DNA from 2 places in the Pseudomonas sp. PDM14 genome. Region 2 is predicted to be linked to the other one. Evidence: predicted binding sites of a transcription regulator. Region 2 holds the regulator's gene; the other holds the start of a gene.

Region 1 (7,155 bases), 180 kb from region 2:
GCGCAGCGGTTACCGGGCCACCCTCGCCGGGCGACCCAGCGCCGTGCTGTTGCCGATCACCGCACGTGGCTACGAAGGCGATATCCAGCTGCTGGTGGCGATCGGTGCCGACGGTCGCCTGCTCGCCAGCAAGGTGCTGCAGCAGGCTGAAACGCCGGGGCTCGGCGACCTGATCCTGCCAGAGCGCAGTTCCTGGCTCGTGGGGTTCGCCGGCAAGACGCTGAACGACAACGCGCCGAGTTGGAACCTGCGCGCCGACGGCGGCGAGTTCGACCAGATCGCCGGCGCCACCGTCACCTCCCGCGCGGTGGGCGATGCCCTGCAACGCAGCCTGCGGTTCTTCGATGCACAGCGGCGCTATCTCCTGGGTGAGCAGCCATGAGCCGCGTCGTGCGCAATGCCCTGCTGTTTGGCCTGACGCCGCTGCTCGCCGGCAGCGATCTGCTGGTCAAGGCCCTCACCATCGCCCTGTTCGGGCTGCTGCTGATGAGCCTCGGCGGTGTGACCCTGATGCCACTGCGCCGCTGGCTGCAGGGCAAGGCGCTGGCACTCGCCGCCCTGCTGCTGAGCGCGCTGCTGATCGGCTGTGGCGACCTGCTCCTGCAACTGTTCAGCGGCGAACTGCACGCCGCGCTTGCCGCCTGGCTGCCGTTGCTGGCGCTGCCGATGCTGGCGCTGGCCTTCGACGAACGCCCGACTATCACAAGTGGACTGCATGCCGGCCTTGCATTCGCCGCCCTGGCCCTGAGCCTGGGCCTGTTGCGCGAAGGATTCGGCAACGGCAGCCTGTTCGCCCATATGGACTGGTTATTCGGCCAGGCCGCCAGCAGCTGGCAGCTCTCGCTGCACGGCGGCATCGGCCTGCTGGCTTACGCCCCCGGCGCCCTGATCCTGATCGGCCTGCTGCTGGCCGCCAGGCGTCTTTTCTTCAACTCGACCAGCGAGCCGTCATGAACGCCGCCAAACGCTTTGAAATCTTCCGTCGCCTGCATGAAGACAACCCCGAACCGAAGACCGAGCTGGCCTACACCACGCCGTTCGAGCTGCTGATCGCGGTGATCCTCTCCGCCCAGGCCACCGATGTCGGCGTGAACAAGGCCACGGCCAAGCTGTATCCGGTCGCCAACACCCCGCAAGCCATCCATGCCCTGGGCGTCGAAGGGCTGAGCGAATACATCAAGACCATCGGCCTGTTCAACAGCAAGGCAAAGAACGTCATCGAGACCTGCCGCATCCTCGTCGAAAAACATGGCAGCCAGGTCCCGGATAACCGCGAAGACCTCGAAGCCCTGCCGGGCGTCGGCCGCAAGACCGCCAACGTGGTGCTCAACACTGCTTTCCGCCAATTGGCCATGGCGGTGGATACGCACATTTTCCGCGTCAGCAACCGCACTGGCATCGCGCCCGGCAAGAACGTGGTGGAGGTGGAGAACAAGCTGCTCAAGTTCGTGCCACGCGAATTCCTCCTCGATGCGCACCACTGGCTGATCCTCCACGGCCGCTACGTCTGCCAGGCGCGTAAGCCGCGCTGCGGCAGCTGCCGGATCGAAGACCTGTGCGAGTACAAGGCAAAAACCTCGGACGATTGATCGCTCATAGGCGAAAGCGATCTACCGATTGAAAAAATCTTTTTTACCGCCCCCAACTTTGTCGCTATAAGGTCCGCCAACAGCACCCCCGAACGTTGGAGTGGACCATGAGCACTGGCAAAGAAGACCTCGAACTCGAAGAAGACTTTGTCGCCGAGGAAACCGAGGAAAGCAGCGAGCGCCCAGTGGAGGTCGCAAAGACCAACCTGACCAAGCGTCGCATCATCGACAACCTCCTCGACGAGCGCCGTCTGCAGAAGCAGTTGAACGACTACGACTTCGACCTCTAAGCGCTGCCCATGCAAGACCACCCATGAAAAAGCCCCGCAATCGCGGGGCTTTTTCGTTGCGGCCGAACGCTTCAGTCACCGCGTTTGCCGGACAACAGCTCGATCTTGTAGCCATCCGGGTCCTCGACGAAGGCCAGGATGCTGGTGCCGTGCTTCATCGGCCCGGGCTCACGGGTGATCTTGCCGCCGCGCTGGCGAATGTCCTCGCAGGCCTTGTACACGTCGGCCACTTCCAGGGCGATATGGCCATACGCGGTGCCCAGTTCGTAGGCCTCGACACCCCAGTTGTGAGTCAGCTCGATCACGCTGTTCTCGGCCTCGTTGCCATAGCCGACGAACGCCAGGGTGAACTGCCCGTCCGGGTAATCCTTGCGCCGCAACAGGGTCATGCCCAGCACCTCGGTGTAGAAGGCGATGGACTTGTCCAGGTCGCCGACGCGCAGCATGGTGTGCAGCAGTCTCATGGCAATCTCCTCTGCCCGTTCTCCGGGTCTGAAAATACAAACCCCGGCACATGGCCGGGGTTCGTGGGCTCATCAGGGCAAAAGCTTATCAGAACAGCTTGCGGCCCTTGCCGGCAGCGATACGCATGCGCAGCGCATTGAGCTTGATGAAGCCTGCTGCGTCGGCCTGGTTGTACGCGCCGCCGTCTTCTTCGAAGGTGGCGATGTTGGCGTCGAACAGCGAGTCGTCGGACTTGCGGCCGGTGACGATGACGTTGCCCTTGTACAGCTTCAGGCGCACCACGCCATTCACGCTGGCCTGGGAGGCATCGATCATCTGTTGCAGCATCAGACGCTCCGGGCTCCACCAGTAGCCGGTGTAGATCAGGCTGGCGTATTTGGGCATCAGCTCGTCTTTCAGGTGAGCGACTTCGCGGTCCAGGGTGATCGACTCGATGGCACGGTGGGCCTTGAGCATGATGGTGCCGCCGGGGGTCTCGTAGCAGCCACGGGACTTCATGCCGACATAGCGGTTTTCGACGATGTCCAGACGACCGATGCCGTTCTCGCCGCCGATGCGGTTGAGCTCGGCCAGCACGGTAGCCGGGCTCAGTTCCTTGCCGTCGATGGCGACGATGTCGCCGTTACGGTAGGTCAGCTCGATGTAGGTCGGGGTGTTCGGCGCGGCTTCCGGGGACTTGGTCCAGCGCCACATGTCTTCTTCGTGCTCGGTCCAGGTGTCTTCCAGCACGCCGCCTTCATAGGAGATGTGCAGCAGGTTGGCATCCATGGAGTACGGCGATTTCTTCTTGCCGTGGCGCTCGATCGGGATGGCGTGCTTCTCGGCGTAGTCCATCAGCTTCTCGCGCGACAGCAGGTCCCACTCGCGCCACGGGGCGATGACTTTCACGCCCGGTTTCAGCGCGTAGGCGCCCAGTTCGAAGCGCACCTGGTCGTTGCCCTTGCCGGTGGCACCGTGGGAGATGGCATCGGCGCCGGTTTCGTTGGCGATTTCGATCAGGCGTTTGGCTATCAGCGGACGGGCGATGGAGGTACCCAGCAGGTACTCGCCTTCGTAGACGGTGTTGGCGCGGAACATCGGGTAGACGAAATCACGCACGAATTCTTCGCGCAGGTCGTCGATGTAGATTTCCTTGACGCCCATGGCCTGGGCCTTGGCGCGAGCCGGCTCGACCTCTTCGCCCTGGCCGAGGTCAGCGGTGAAGGTCACCACTTCGCATTCATAGGTGTCCTGCAGCCACTTGAGGATCACCGAGGTGTCCAGGCCACCGGAATAAGCCAGAACTACCTTCTTAACGTCCGCCATGCCAATCAACTCCACGGGGTTGTACGGAAAAACCCGGGATTCTACCGGCCACGACGGCCGATTTACAGGGGCGCGACAGGGACGAGCGACAACGCGACGGATTTGGCGGTCGGTTCGTGACTAGGAAGTAGCAGCCGGCGCGGCCGCCGGTGCAGGCGCGGCGGGAGCTGCAGCCGGTGCCGGCTCTTCGGCGACCGGTTCGCGTGACAGGCTCATGGTCACCCGACGGTTCTTCGCTCGATTGGCTTCACTGTTGTTCGGCACCAACGGATAACGCTCACCATGGAAGCGCACGACGATCTGCTCGGCCGGCACGCCATTGGCCTTCAGGTACTCCTCCACCGCCAGGGCGCGGCGGCGTGAGGTGTCGCGGTTGGTCAGGCGATTGCCGCTGTTGTCGGAGTGGCCGTCGAGCTCGATGCGGTTGACGCTGGGGTCGGCCTTGATGAACGCGAGAATGATGTCGAGCTTGGCCTGGCCCATGGCATCGAGCGTCGAGCCCCCCTCGGGGAAGCCAATCTGCGCCTTGCGGATCTGCTCGAAGTTGACCGGCAGCAGCTTGGCCGTACAGGCCAGGTAGTCGTTGTAGGCCTGGTTGAAGCGCGACGGCAGCAGGCGCACCTCCAGGCTGTCGCCACCCACCTGCGTGCGATGGCGCACGAGTGGGCTGCGGCCTTCCATCAGACCGGTAAGCAGGCGACCGGCCTGCTCCTGCGAGCTGTTGAACGGCACTTCGCCGCTGACCACTGTGACCGGCCCCAGGTTGATGTCACCGCGCCCGGGCTGCCACGGCGCCGCAGCGGCCAGCAACGTGGCGGAGCCGGCGCCCATCCAGCGCTCACGCGCCTTGAGGCGGAACGTGGCCTGCTCGCCGGCGCGACGAACGAACTCGCCGCTGCCGAAATTGGCCACCGGTTGCGACAGCCGGCACTCGAACTGATCGCCCTCGACCTTCCACTCCACCTTCTCCATGCGGGTCTGGAAGGTGATGGCGGCAGCCGGCATGCTCAGTGACAAGCAGGCAAGCAGACCAAGCGGAAAGAGATAGGGCTGGCGCACGACAGGCTCCATGGCGAAAACAGCTTCTATTCGGGGTATCGGTAGCGCTCGGCAAAACTTGATAGCCCGTGCCGGCAAAGGTCATTTCCGGTAGCATGCGAGCACGTTTTACCCGCCTGGAACCTTCCATGTCCGACCGTCTTACCCTGCTGCGTCCCGACGACTGGCACATTCACCTGCGCGATGGCGCGGTGCTCACCCACACCGTCGCCGACGTCGCCCGTACCTTCGCCCGCGCCATCATCATGCCCAACCTGGTGCCGCCGGTGCGCACTGCCGCCGAGGCCGACGCCTACCGTCAGCGCATCCTCGCCGCACGCCCTGCCGCCAGCCGCTTCGAACCGCTGATGGTGCTCTACCTCACCGACCGCACCACCGCTGCCGAAGTCCGCGAGGCCAAGGCCAGCGGCTTCGTGCATGCGGCCAAGCTCTACCCGGCCGGCGCCACTACCAACTCCGACTCCGGCGTGACCAGCATCGACAATATCTTCCCGGTGCTCGAAGCCATGGCCGAGGTCGGCCTGCCGCTGCTGGTGCATGGCGAGGTGACCCGTGCCGAGGTCGACGTGTTCGACCGCGAGAAACGTTTCATCGACGAGCACCTGGTGCGCGTCGTCGAACGCTTCCCGACGCTGAAAGTGGTGTTCGAGCACATCACCACCGGTGATGCGGTGCAGTTCGTCCAGGGCGCCCCAGCCAACGTGGGCGCAACCATCACCGCGCATCACCTGCTGTACAACCGCAACCACATGTTGGTCGGCGGCATCCGCCCGCACTTCTATTGCCTGCCGATCCTCAAGCGCAACACGCACCAGGAAGCCCTGCTCGACGCGGCCACCAGCGGTAGCCCGAAGTTCTTCCTCGGCACCGACTCGGCCCCGCACGCCCAGCACGCCAAGGAAGCCGCCTGCGGCTGCGCCGGCTGCTACACCGCGTATGCGGCCATCGAGCTGTACGCCGAAGCCTTCGAGCAGCGCAATGCGCTGGACAAGCTGGAAGCCTTCGCCAGCCACTTCGGCCCGGACTTCTACACACTGCCACGCAACACCGACCAGATCACCCTGGTTCGTGAAGAGTGGGCCGCACCGGCAACCTTGCCCCTAGGTGAGCTGACCATCATTCCGCTGCGTGCCGGTGAAAATCTGCGCTGGCGTCTGCTGGAGAACAATGCGTGAGCGACGACAACTTCGATGACGAACTCGAAGGCAGCCTGCCTTCCGGCCCTCGCCACCCCATGGCCGCGCGTTTCCGCGGTTACCTGCCGGTGGTGGTGGATGTCGAGACGGGCGGCTTCAACTGCGCCACCGACGCCCTGCTGGAAATCGCCGCGACCACCATCGCCATGGACGAAGGCGGCTTCCTCTACCCGGATCACACGCACTTCTTCCGGGTCGAGCCATTCGCCGGCGCCAACATCGAACAGGCGGCGCTGGAGTTCACCGGGATCAAGCTCGATCACCCGCTGCGCATGGCGGTGACCGAGGAGCATGCGCTCGGAGAAATCTTCAAGGGCCTGCGCAAGTCGATCAAGGCTAACGGTTGCAAGCGCGCCATTCTGGTCGGCCACAACAGCAGCTTCGACCTCGGCTTCCTCAACGCCGCGGTGGCCCGTTGCGACCTCAAGCGCAACCCGTTCCACCCGTTCTCAAGCTTCGATACCGCTACCCTCGCCGGCCTCGCCTATGGCCAGACCGTGCTGGCCAAGGCCTGCCAGGCCGCCGGCATCGAATTCGATGGGCGTGAGGCGCACTCGGCGCGCTACGACACCGAGAAGACCGCCGAGCTGTTCTGCGGCATCGTCAACCGCTGGAAGGAAATGGGCGGCTGGGACGAATTCGACCACTAAGCCCTCCGCAACAAACAAAAAACCCGGCCTAGGCCGGGTTTTTCATGGGCGCGTTTCCTCGATCAGAGGCTGGACGCGTTCTCGGCCAGGTACTTGGCCACACCTTCCGGCGAGGCGGTCATACCCTTGTCGCCCTTCTTCCAGTTGGCCGGACAGACCTCGCCGTTTTCCTCGGTGAACTGCAGGGCGTCGACCAGGCGCAGCAACTCGTCCATGTTGCGCCCCAGTGGCAGGTCATTGACGATCTGCGAGCGGACCACGCCGTTCAGGTCGATCAGGAACGCCCCACGGAATGCCACCCCATCGGCGGACTCGACGTCGTAGGCCTTGGCGATTTCGTGCTTCACGTCGGCGGCCAGGGTGTACTTGACCGGGCCAATGCCGCCCTTGTCCACCGGCGTGTTGCGCCAAGCGTTGTGGGTGAAGTGCGAATCGATGGAAACGCCGATGACTTCGACGTTGCGCGCCTGGAAGTCGGGGATGCGGTGATCCAGTGCGATCAGCTCCGACGGGCAGACGAAGGTGAAGTCCAGCGGGTAGAAGAACACCAGGCCGTACTTGCCCTTGATCGCCGCGGACAGGCTGAAGCTTTCGACGATCT
Region 2 (7,155 bases):
GTGTCGAGCTGACTGCCGCGCTGGACTACCAGATGCCCGAGCCCGTGCGTGCGCCGAACCCTGCGCTGGAAGCCGAGCTGCGCAAGACCCAGGCGAAGATCGCCAGTGCCCAGGCCGAACTGACCAGCCGTGCGGTGGCTGACGAACGCAAGGACCGCCAGCTGTTCGCCAATGAGTCCATCGTCGCTCCCGAGCTGCCGGCATCGCTGTACAAGCCGCAGCGCCCGGCCGCGCCGCAGCCGCAACCGGTTGCCGCTGCACCCGTCGCCGATCAGCGTGTGATCGACGCCATGCGCTTCGAGCTGCACGGTCTGCGCGAACTGATCGAAGTGCAGCTGGGTTCCATCGCCTGGGGCCAGATGCAGAACCGTCGTCCTCAACAAGCCAACCTGTGGCGCCGCCTGCAACGCATGGGCCTGTCCGCCGAGCTGTCCAAGGCGCTGCTGGAACGTGTGGCCAAGGTCGCGGAGCCGCGTCAGGCCTGGCGCATGCTGCTGGCCCACCTGGCCCACGCGATCAAGACGCCGAAGGTTGAGCCGCTGGAAGAGGGTGGTGTGATCGCCCTGGTCGGCCCTGCCGGCATGGGCAAGACCACCACGCTGGCCAAGCTGGCCGCGCGTTACGTGCTCAAATACGGTCCGCAGAGCATCGCACTGGTGAGCATGGACAGCTTCCGCATCGGCGCGCAGGAGCAACTGAAGACCCTGGGGCGCATCCTCAATGTCTCCGTGACCCAGGTCGATCCGGGCGAATCGCTGTTGCAGGCCCTGGCCCCGCTGGCCCGCAAGCGCGTTATCTTGATCGACACCGCCGGCCTGCCGGCCAATGATCCGGCGCTGCGCATGCAGCTGGAAAGTCTGGCGGCGCGCGGTGTCAAAGCGAAGAACTACCTGGTATTGGCGGCAACCAGCCAGAGCCAGGTGCTGAAAGCGGCCTACCATAGTTACAAGCGCTGCGGCCTGGCCGGCTGCATTCTGAGCAAACTGGACGAGGCGACCAGCCTCGGCGAAGTTTTAGGACTGGCTATCGGCCAGCATCTACCGGTAGCCTATCTCACTGATGGGCCCAAGATTCCTGATGATCTGCAGGTTCCGCGCAGTCATCAGCTGGTCAGCCGAGCGGTCAGTCTGCAGACCCAGGAAGATCCAAGTGAAGAAGCCATGGCCGATGTATTCGCCGGGCTGTACCAGAATCCGGCACGCCGGGCGAGTTAGAGCAGGCGCCAGGCTCCACGGCGATCTAGTGTTGAGGTAGGGTGTAGTGCCCACTCAGCCCAGTGCAGGCAAGACAAGGTGTGTAGAGGACATGGGTAGTATTCATCCCGTACAGGTGATTGCAGTGACCGGCGGCAAAGGCGGCGTCGGCAAGACCAATGTGTCGGTGAATCTGTCGCTGGCCCTGGCCGATCTCGGCCGTCGGGTCATGCTGATGGACGCCGACCTCGGCCTTGCCAACGTCGATGTCCTGCTCGGCCTTACCGCCAAACGCACCCTTGCCGACGTGATTTCCGGCGAGTGCGACCTCAAGGACGTGCTGATCCAGGGCCCCGGCGGTATTCGTATCGTCCCGGCGGCTTCGGGCACGCAGAGCATGGTGCAGCTCACGCCCATGCAGCACGCCGGCCTGATCCAGGCATTCAGCGATATCAGCGACAACCTCGACGTTCTGGTGATCGACACCGCGGCCGGTATCGGCGACGGCGTGGTGAGTTTCGTCCGCGCGGCCCAGGAAGTGATCGTGGTGGTGTGCGACGAGCCCACCTCGATCACCGATGCCTATGCGCTGATCAAGCTGCTCAACCGTGACTACGGCATGAGCCGCTTCCGCGTTCTGGCCAACATGGCTCATAGCCCGCAGGAAGGTCGCAACCTGTTTGCTAAGCTGACCAAAGTGACTGACCGTTTTCTCGATGTGGCGCTGCAGTACGTGGGGGCAGTGCCCTACGACGAGTCGGTCCGCAAGGCCGTGCAGAAGCAGCGCGCGGTATACGAAGCCTTCCCGCGCTCGAAATGCGCACTGGCGTTCAAAGCGATAGCTCAGAAAGTTGACACGTGGCCGTTGCCGGCCAACCCGCGTGGCCATCTTGAGTTCTTCGTCGAACGTCTGGTGCAGCAGCCGATCGCGGGTTCGGCCGTATGACAGCAGCCAATGGACTTCTTATGTACAACAAGGCGCAGGCTCGGGACTCTCAGCACCAACTGATCGAGCGTTACGCACCGCTGGTCAAGCGCATCGCGTACCACCTGCTGGCGCGTCTGCCGGCCAGTGTCCAGGTCGACGACCTGATGCAGGCGGGCATGATCGGCCTGCTCGAAGCTTCGAAGAAATACGACGGCAGCAAGGGCGCCAGCTTCGAAACCTACGCCGGTATTCGCATCCGCGGCGCAATGCTCGACGAGGTGCGCAAGGGTGACTGGGCGCCGCGTTCGGTCCACCGCAACACCCGTATGGTCAGCGACGCGATTCGAACAATCGAGGCCAGAACGGGGCGAGACGCTAAAGATCAAGAAGTTGCGGCCGAACTCCAATTGAGTCTCGAGGATTACTACGGCATTCTTGGCGACACTTTGGGCAGCCGTCTGTTCAGTTTCGACGACCTCGTGCAGGACGGCGAACATGGCGGGCTGCAGGAAGACACCGGTAGTACCCAGACCGAACCTCTGCATGACCTGGAAGACGAGCGTTTCCAGGCGGCGTTGGCTGATGCCATCTCCAACCTGCCGGAGCGTGAACGTCTGGTCCTGGCGCTGTATTACGACGAAGAGCTGAATCTCAAGGAAATCGGTGAGGTCCTGGGGGTCAGCGAGTCGCGTGTCAGCCAGTTGCACAGTCAGTGTGCCGCACGCTTGCGGGCCCGACTGGGTGAGTGGCGAGCGCACTGACGGCGTCACCGGTTTCATGATTGCAGCGTCATCGGGTGCCGATGACGTTTAGGACTGTACGGAGGTCGACTTGGACAAGAACATGAAAATCCTCATCGTTGACGACTTTTCGACGATGCGACGGATCATCAAGAACCTCTTGCGCGATTTGGGTTTCACCAATACCGCCGAGGCTGATGACGGCACCACAGCATTGCCGATGCTGCAAAGCGGTAGCTTCGATTTTCTGGTGACTGACTGGAACATGCCGGGCATGACGGGTATCGACCTGTTGCGCGCGGTGCGTGCCGATGAGCGTCTGAAAACCCTGCCTGTATTGATGGTGACAGCTGAAGCCAAGCGCGATCAGATCATCGAAGCGGCCCAGGCTGGCGTTAACGGTTATGTAGTAAAGCCGTTCACTGCCCAGGTACTGAAAGAGAAGATCGAGAAGATCTTCGAACGGGTTAACGGCTGATGTCCGCCGCGAGGGCGCTATGGCAAACGAAGATTCTTCACTGGGCGAACTAGAGTCGACCCTGAAAGTTCATGCCCGCGAGCTCGTCGACAGCCTCGAAAAAGGTCACTTCGGCGAGGCGGTGCAACTGATCCACGAACTGAACCAGACACGCGACCGTGGCCTGTATCAGGAAGTAGGCAAGCTTACCCGCGAGCTGCACAGCGCGATCGTCAATTTCCAGATCGATCCGCGGATGCCGCACGCCAAGGAAATTTCACAGATCACCGACGCTACCGAGCGGCTGTCCTACGTTGTGCAGATGACCGAGAACGCGGCCAATCGCACCATGGACCTGGTCGAGCAGAGCGCGCCGCTGGTCAACGATTTGGGCAGCGAAGCGCAGAGCCTGAGTGCTGACTGGGGGCGCTTCATGCGCCGGGAACTCAGCGCCGATGCGTTCCGCGAGCTGGCCAAGCGTATCGAACTGTTTCTGGCCCGCAGCGACCGCGACAGCCAGAAACTCTCGGCGCACCTCAACGATATTCTGCTGGCGCAGGATTACCAGGACCTCACCGGTCAGGTGATCAAGCGTGTAACCCAGTTGGTTACGGAAGTGGAAGGTAACTTGCTGAAACTGGTGTTGATGGCCAGTCATGTGGACCGCTTTGCCGGTATCAAGCATGACCACGAAACACTGCGCGTAGAGCAAGAAAAACAAAAAGAGCCTTCCAAGGGTGAAGGTCCGCAGATTCATGCCGATAAGCGTGAGGATGTAGCATCCAATCAGGATGATGTCGACGATCTGCTGTCCAGCCTAGGATTTTAAGGCTCTAACAGAGCCTTTGGAGCGCAATGATGAGCTTCGACGCCGATGAAGAAATCCTCCAGGACTTTCTGGTAGAGGCCGGCGAAATTCTTGAACAATTGTCCGAGCAACTGGTTGAGCTGGAAAGCCGCCCAGATGACACGGGCCTGCTCAATGCGATTTTCCGTGGATTCCACACCGTCAAGGGTGGGGCCGGGTTCCTCCAGCTCAATGAGCTGGTGGAGTGCTGCCACATTGCCGAGAACGTATTCGACATCCTGCGCAAGGGTGAACGTCGGGTCACTGCCGAGCTGATGGACGTGGTGTTGCAGGCACTGGATGCCGTCAACGAAATGTTCAGTCAGGTGCGCGAGCGCGTCGAGCCGACGCCGGCCTCGCCGGAGCTGCTGGCTGCCTTGGCGCGCCTGGCCGAACCGCAAGGAGCCGATGAGGCGCCGGCGGCCGCGGTCGAGGAGGAACCTGAAGCGCCGGCTGCACCGCAGGCGGCTTCCGGCGACATCACCGACAGTGAATTCGAGCAACTGCTCGATGCTATCGGTGATACCCCGAGCGAAGCGCCGGCACCTGCTGCTGCATCGGGTGATGAAATCACCGACGACGAATTCGAAGCGCTACTCGATCAGCTGCATGGCAAGGGCAAGTTCGTCGAGCCCGAGGCCAAGGCTCCGGCCGCCGCACCTGCTCCAGCAGCGGCGCCTGTTGCAGCCCCGGCTGCCGGTGGCGGCGATGAAATCACCGACGACGAATTCGAAGCGCTGCTCGATCAGCTGCATGGCAAGGGCAAGTTCGTCGAGCCGGCAGTTGCCGCGCCAGCACCTGCTCCTGTCGCCGCTGTAGCACCGGCTCCCGCCGCAGCGGGCGGTGGCGATAACATCTCCGACGACGAATTCGAGGCATTGCTCGACCAGTTGCACGGCAAGGGCAAGTTCAGCGAAGAGGTTGTCCAGGCCGCGCCCGTGGTTGCTGCCCCCGTCAGCAAACCGGCCGCTGCGCCTGCGCCGGCCAAGCCTGCGCCCAAACCGGCGGCCAAGGTGGAAGCGAGCAAACCAGCTGCCGCCCCTGCGCCTGCTCCCGCCGCTGCCGCCCAGGCACCTGCTGCCGAGAAGGCCAACAGCGCCAGCGAAGCCGAAACCACGGTACGCGTCGATACCGCTCGCCTGGACGAGATCATGAACATGGTCGGTGAGCTGGTCCTGGTGCGTAACCGTCTGGTGCGCCTGGGCCTGAACAGTGGCGACGAGGCGATGGCCAAGGCCGTCTCCAACCTTGACGTGGTCACCGCGGATCTACAGACCTCGGTCATGAAGACCCGCATGCAGCCGATCAAGAAGGTCTTCGGACGCTTCCCGCGCCTGGTCCGCGATCTGGCGCGCAACCTGAAGAAAGAGATCATTCTCGAGCTGGTCGGCGAAGAGACCGACCTGGACAAGAACTTGGTCGAAGCACTTGCCGATCCGCTGGTCCACTTGGTGCGCAACTCGGTCGATCATGGCATCGAACTGCCGGAGAAGCGCGAAGCCGCGGGCAAGAGCCGTGGTGGCAAGATCATCCTCGCCGCGCAGCAGGAGGGTGACCACATCCTTCTGTCGATCTCCGACGACGGCAACGGCATGGACCCGGACGTTCTGCGTGCCAAGGCGGTCGAGAAGGGCCTGTTGGACAAGGATGCGGCCGATCGCCTGAGCGAATCCGAGTGCTACAACCTGATCTTCGCCCCGGGCTTCTCGACCAAGACCGAGATTTCCGACGTTTCCGGCCGCGGTGTCGGCATGGACGTGGTGAAGACCAAGATCTCCCAGCTCAACGGCACCATCAACATCTACTCGGCCAAAGGCCAGGGCACGCGCATCGTCATCAAGGTGCCGCTGACCCTGGCGATCATGCCGACGCTGATGGTCATGCTCGGTAACCAGGCCTTTGCCTTCCCGCTGGTCAACGTCAACGAGATCTTCCACCTCGACCTGTCGCGCACCAACGTGGTCGACGGTCAGGAAGTGGTCATCGTGCGCGACAAGGCGCTGCCGCTGTTCTACCTCAAGCGTTGGCTGGTGCGTGGCGCTGGCTACGAGGAGCAGCGTGAGGGGCATGTGGTGATTCTCACCGTGGGCAGCCAGCGCATCGGCTTCGTGGTCGATCAATTGGTCGGCCAGGAAGAGGTGGTGATCAAGCCGCTCGGCAAGATGCTGCAAGGCACTCCAGGCATGTCCGGTGCAACCATCACCGGCGACGGCCGCATTGCGCTGATTCTCGATGTGCCGAGCATGCTCAAGCGCTACGCACGTCGCATCTGATTGATTGCGCCCTGGCATGACGCCAGGGCGCTCAGGAGTGTTTATGGCAGTCAAGGTCCTGGTGGTGGACGATTCCGGCTTCTTCCGACGCCGGGTTTCGGAAATCCTCTCCGCCGACCCGAATATCCAGGTAATCGGCACCGCGACCAATGGCCGCGAGGCGATCGATCAGGCGCTGGCGCTCAAGCCGGACGTGATCACCATGGATTACGAGATGCCGATGATGGACGGCATCACCGCTGTGCGAAACATCATGCAGCGCTGCCCGACACCGGTGCTGATGTTCTCCTCGCTCACCCACGAAGGCGCGCGCGTTACCCTCGATGCGCTGGATGCGGGGGCGGTCGATTACCTGCCGAAGAACTTCGAAGACATCTCGCGCAACCCGGACAAGGTCAAGGCGATGCTGTGCGAGAAGGTTCACACCATCGCGCGCAGCAATCGTCGCTACAGCGCCTACAACCCGGTTGCGCCGACGCCGTCGAGCGCGCCTGCTCCTGCCAGCAAGAGTGCGGCGCCTGCGGCTCCGGCGCGTACTTCAAGCAGCGCTGGCGCAGCCGCGCCGGCGAGCCCGACGGCAGGTGGTGCGAGCCCAAAGCGTAAGGCCTACAAACTGGTGGCGATTGGCACGTCTACCGGCGGGCCGGTTGCCCTGCAACGCGTTCTGACCCAGCTGCCGGCCAACTTCCCGGCGCCGATCGTATTGATCCAGCACAT

The links. The regulator FliA, encoded in region 2, starts transcription of late flagellar genes. The targets are predictions, from matches to a motif close to CTAAAGTTTNNNNNNNNNNNGCCGNTAA.
Region 1: IB229_RS16055 (flagellar protein MotY) is a predicted target of FliA. The motif match lies at 4,744-4,771, and genes of this name have one in related genera.

The regions. Positions count from the first base shown of each region.
Region 1 covers NZ_JACVAQ010000002.1:732,587-739,741, forward strand. Annotated here, with positions in the region: gene IB229_RS16025 (RnfABCDGE type electron transport complex subunit G) at 1-382, shown strand, start outside; gene IB229_RS16030 (Rnf-Nqr domain containing protein) at 379-954, shown strand; gene nth (endonuclease III) at 951-1,589, shown strand; gene IB229_RS16040 (PA3496 family putative envelope integrity protein) at 1,697-1,879, shown strand; gene gloA (lactoylglutathione lyase) at 1,951-2,343, opposite strand; gene IB229_RS16050 (argininosuccinate synthase) at 2,432-3,649, opposite strand; gene IB229_RS16055 (flagellar protein MotY) at 3,770-4,654, opposite strand; gene pyrC (dihydroorotase) at 4,837-5,883, shown strand; gene rnt (ribonuclease T) at 5,880-6,554, shown strand; gene IB229_RS16070 (peroxiredoxin) at 6,617-7,155, opposite strand, start outside.
Region 2 covers NZ_JACVAQ010000002.1:550,415-557,569, reverse strand. Annotated here, with positions in the region: gene flhF (flagellar biosynthesis protein FlhF) at 1-1,214, shown strand, start outside; gene fleN (flagellar synthesis regulator FleN) at 1,306-2,139, shown strand; gene fliA (RNA polymerase sigma factor FliA) at 2,136-2,882, shown strand; gene IB229_RS15205 (chemotaxis response regulator CheY) at 2,965-3,339, shown strand; gene IB229_RS15200 (protein phosphatase CheZ) at 3,359-4,147, shown strand; gene IB229_RS15195 (chemotaxis protein CheA) at 4,177-6,438, shown strand; gene IB229_RS15190 (protein-glutamate methylesterase/protein-glutamine glutaminase) at 6,482-7,155, shown strand, end outside.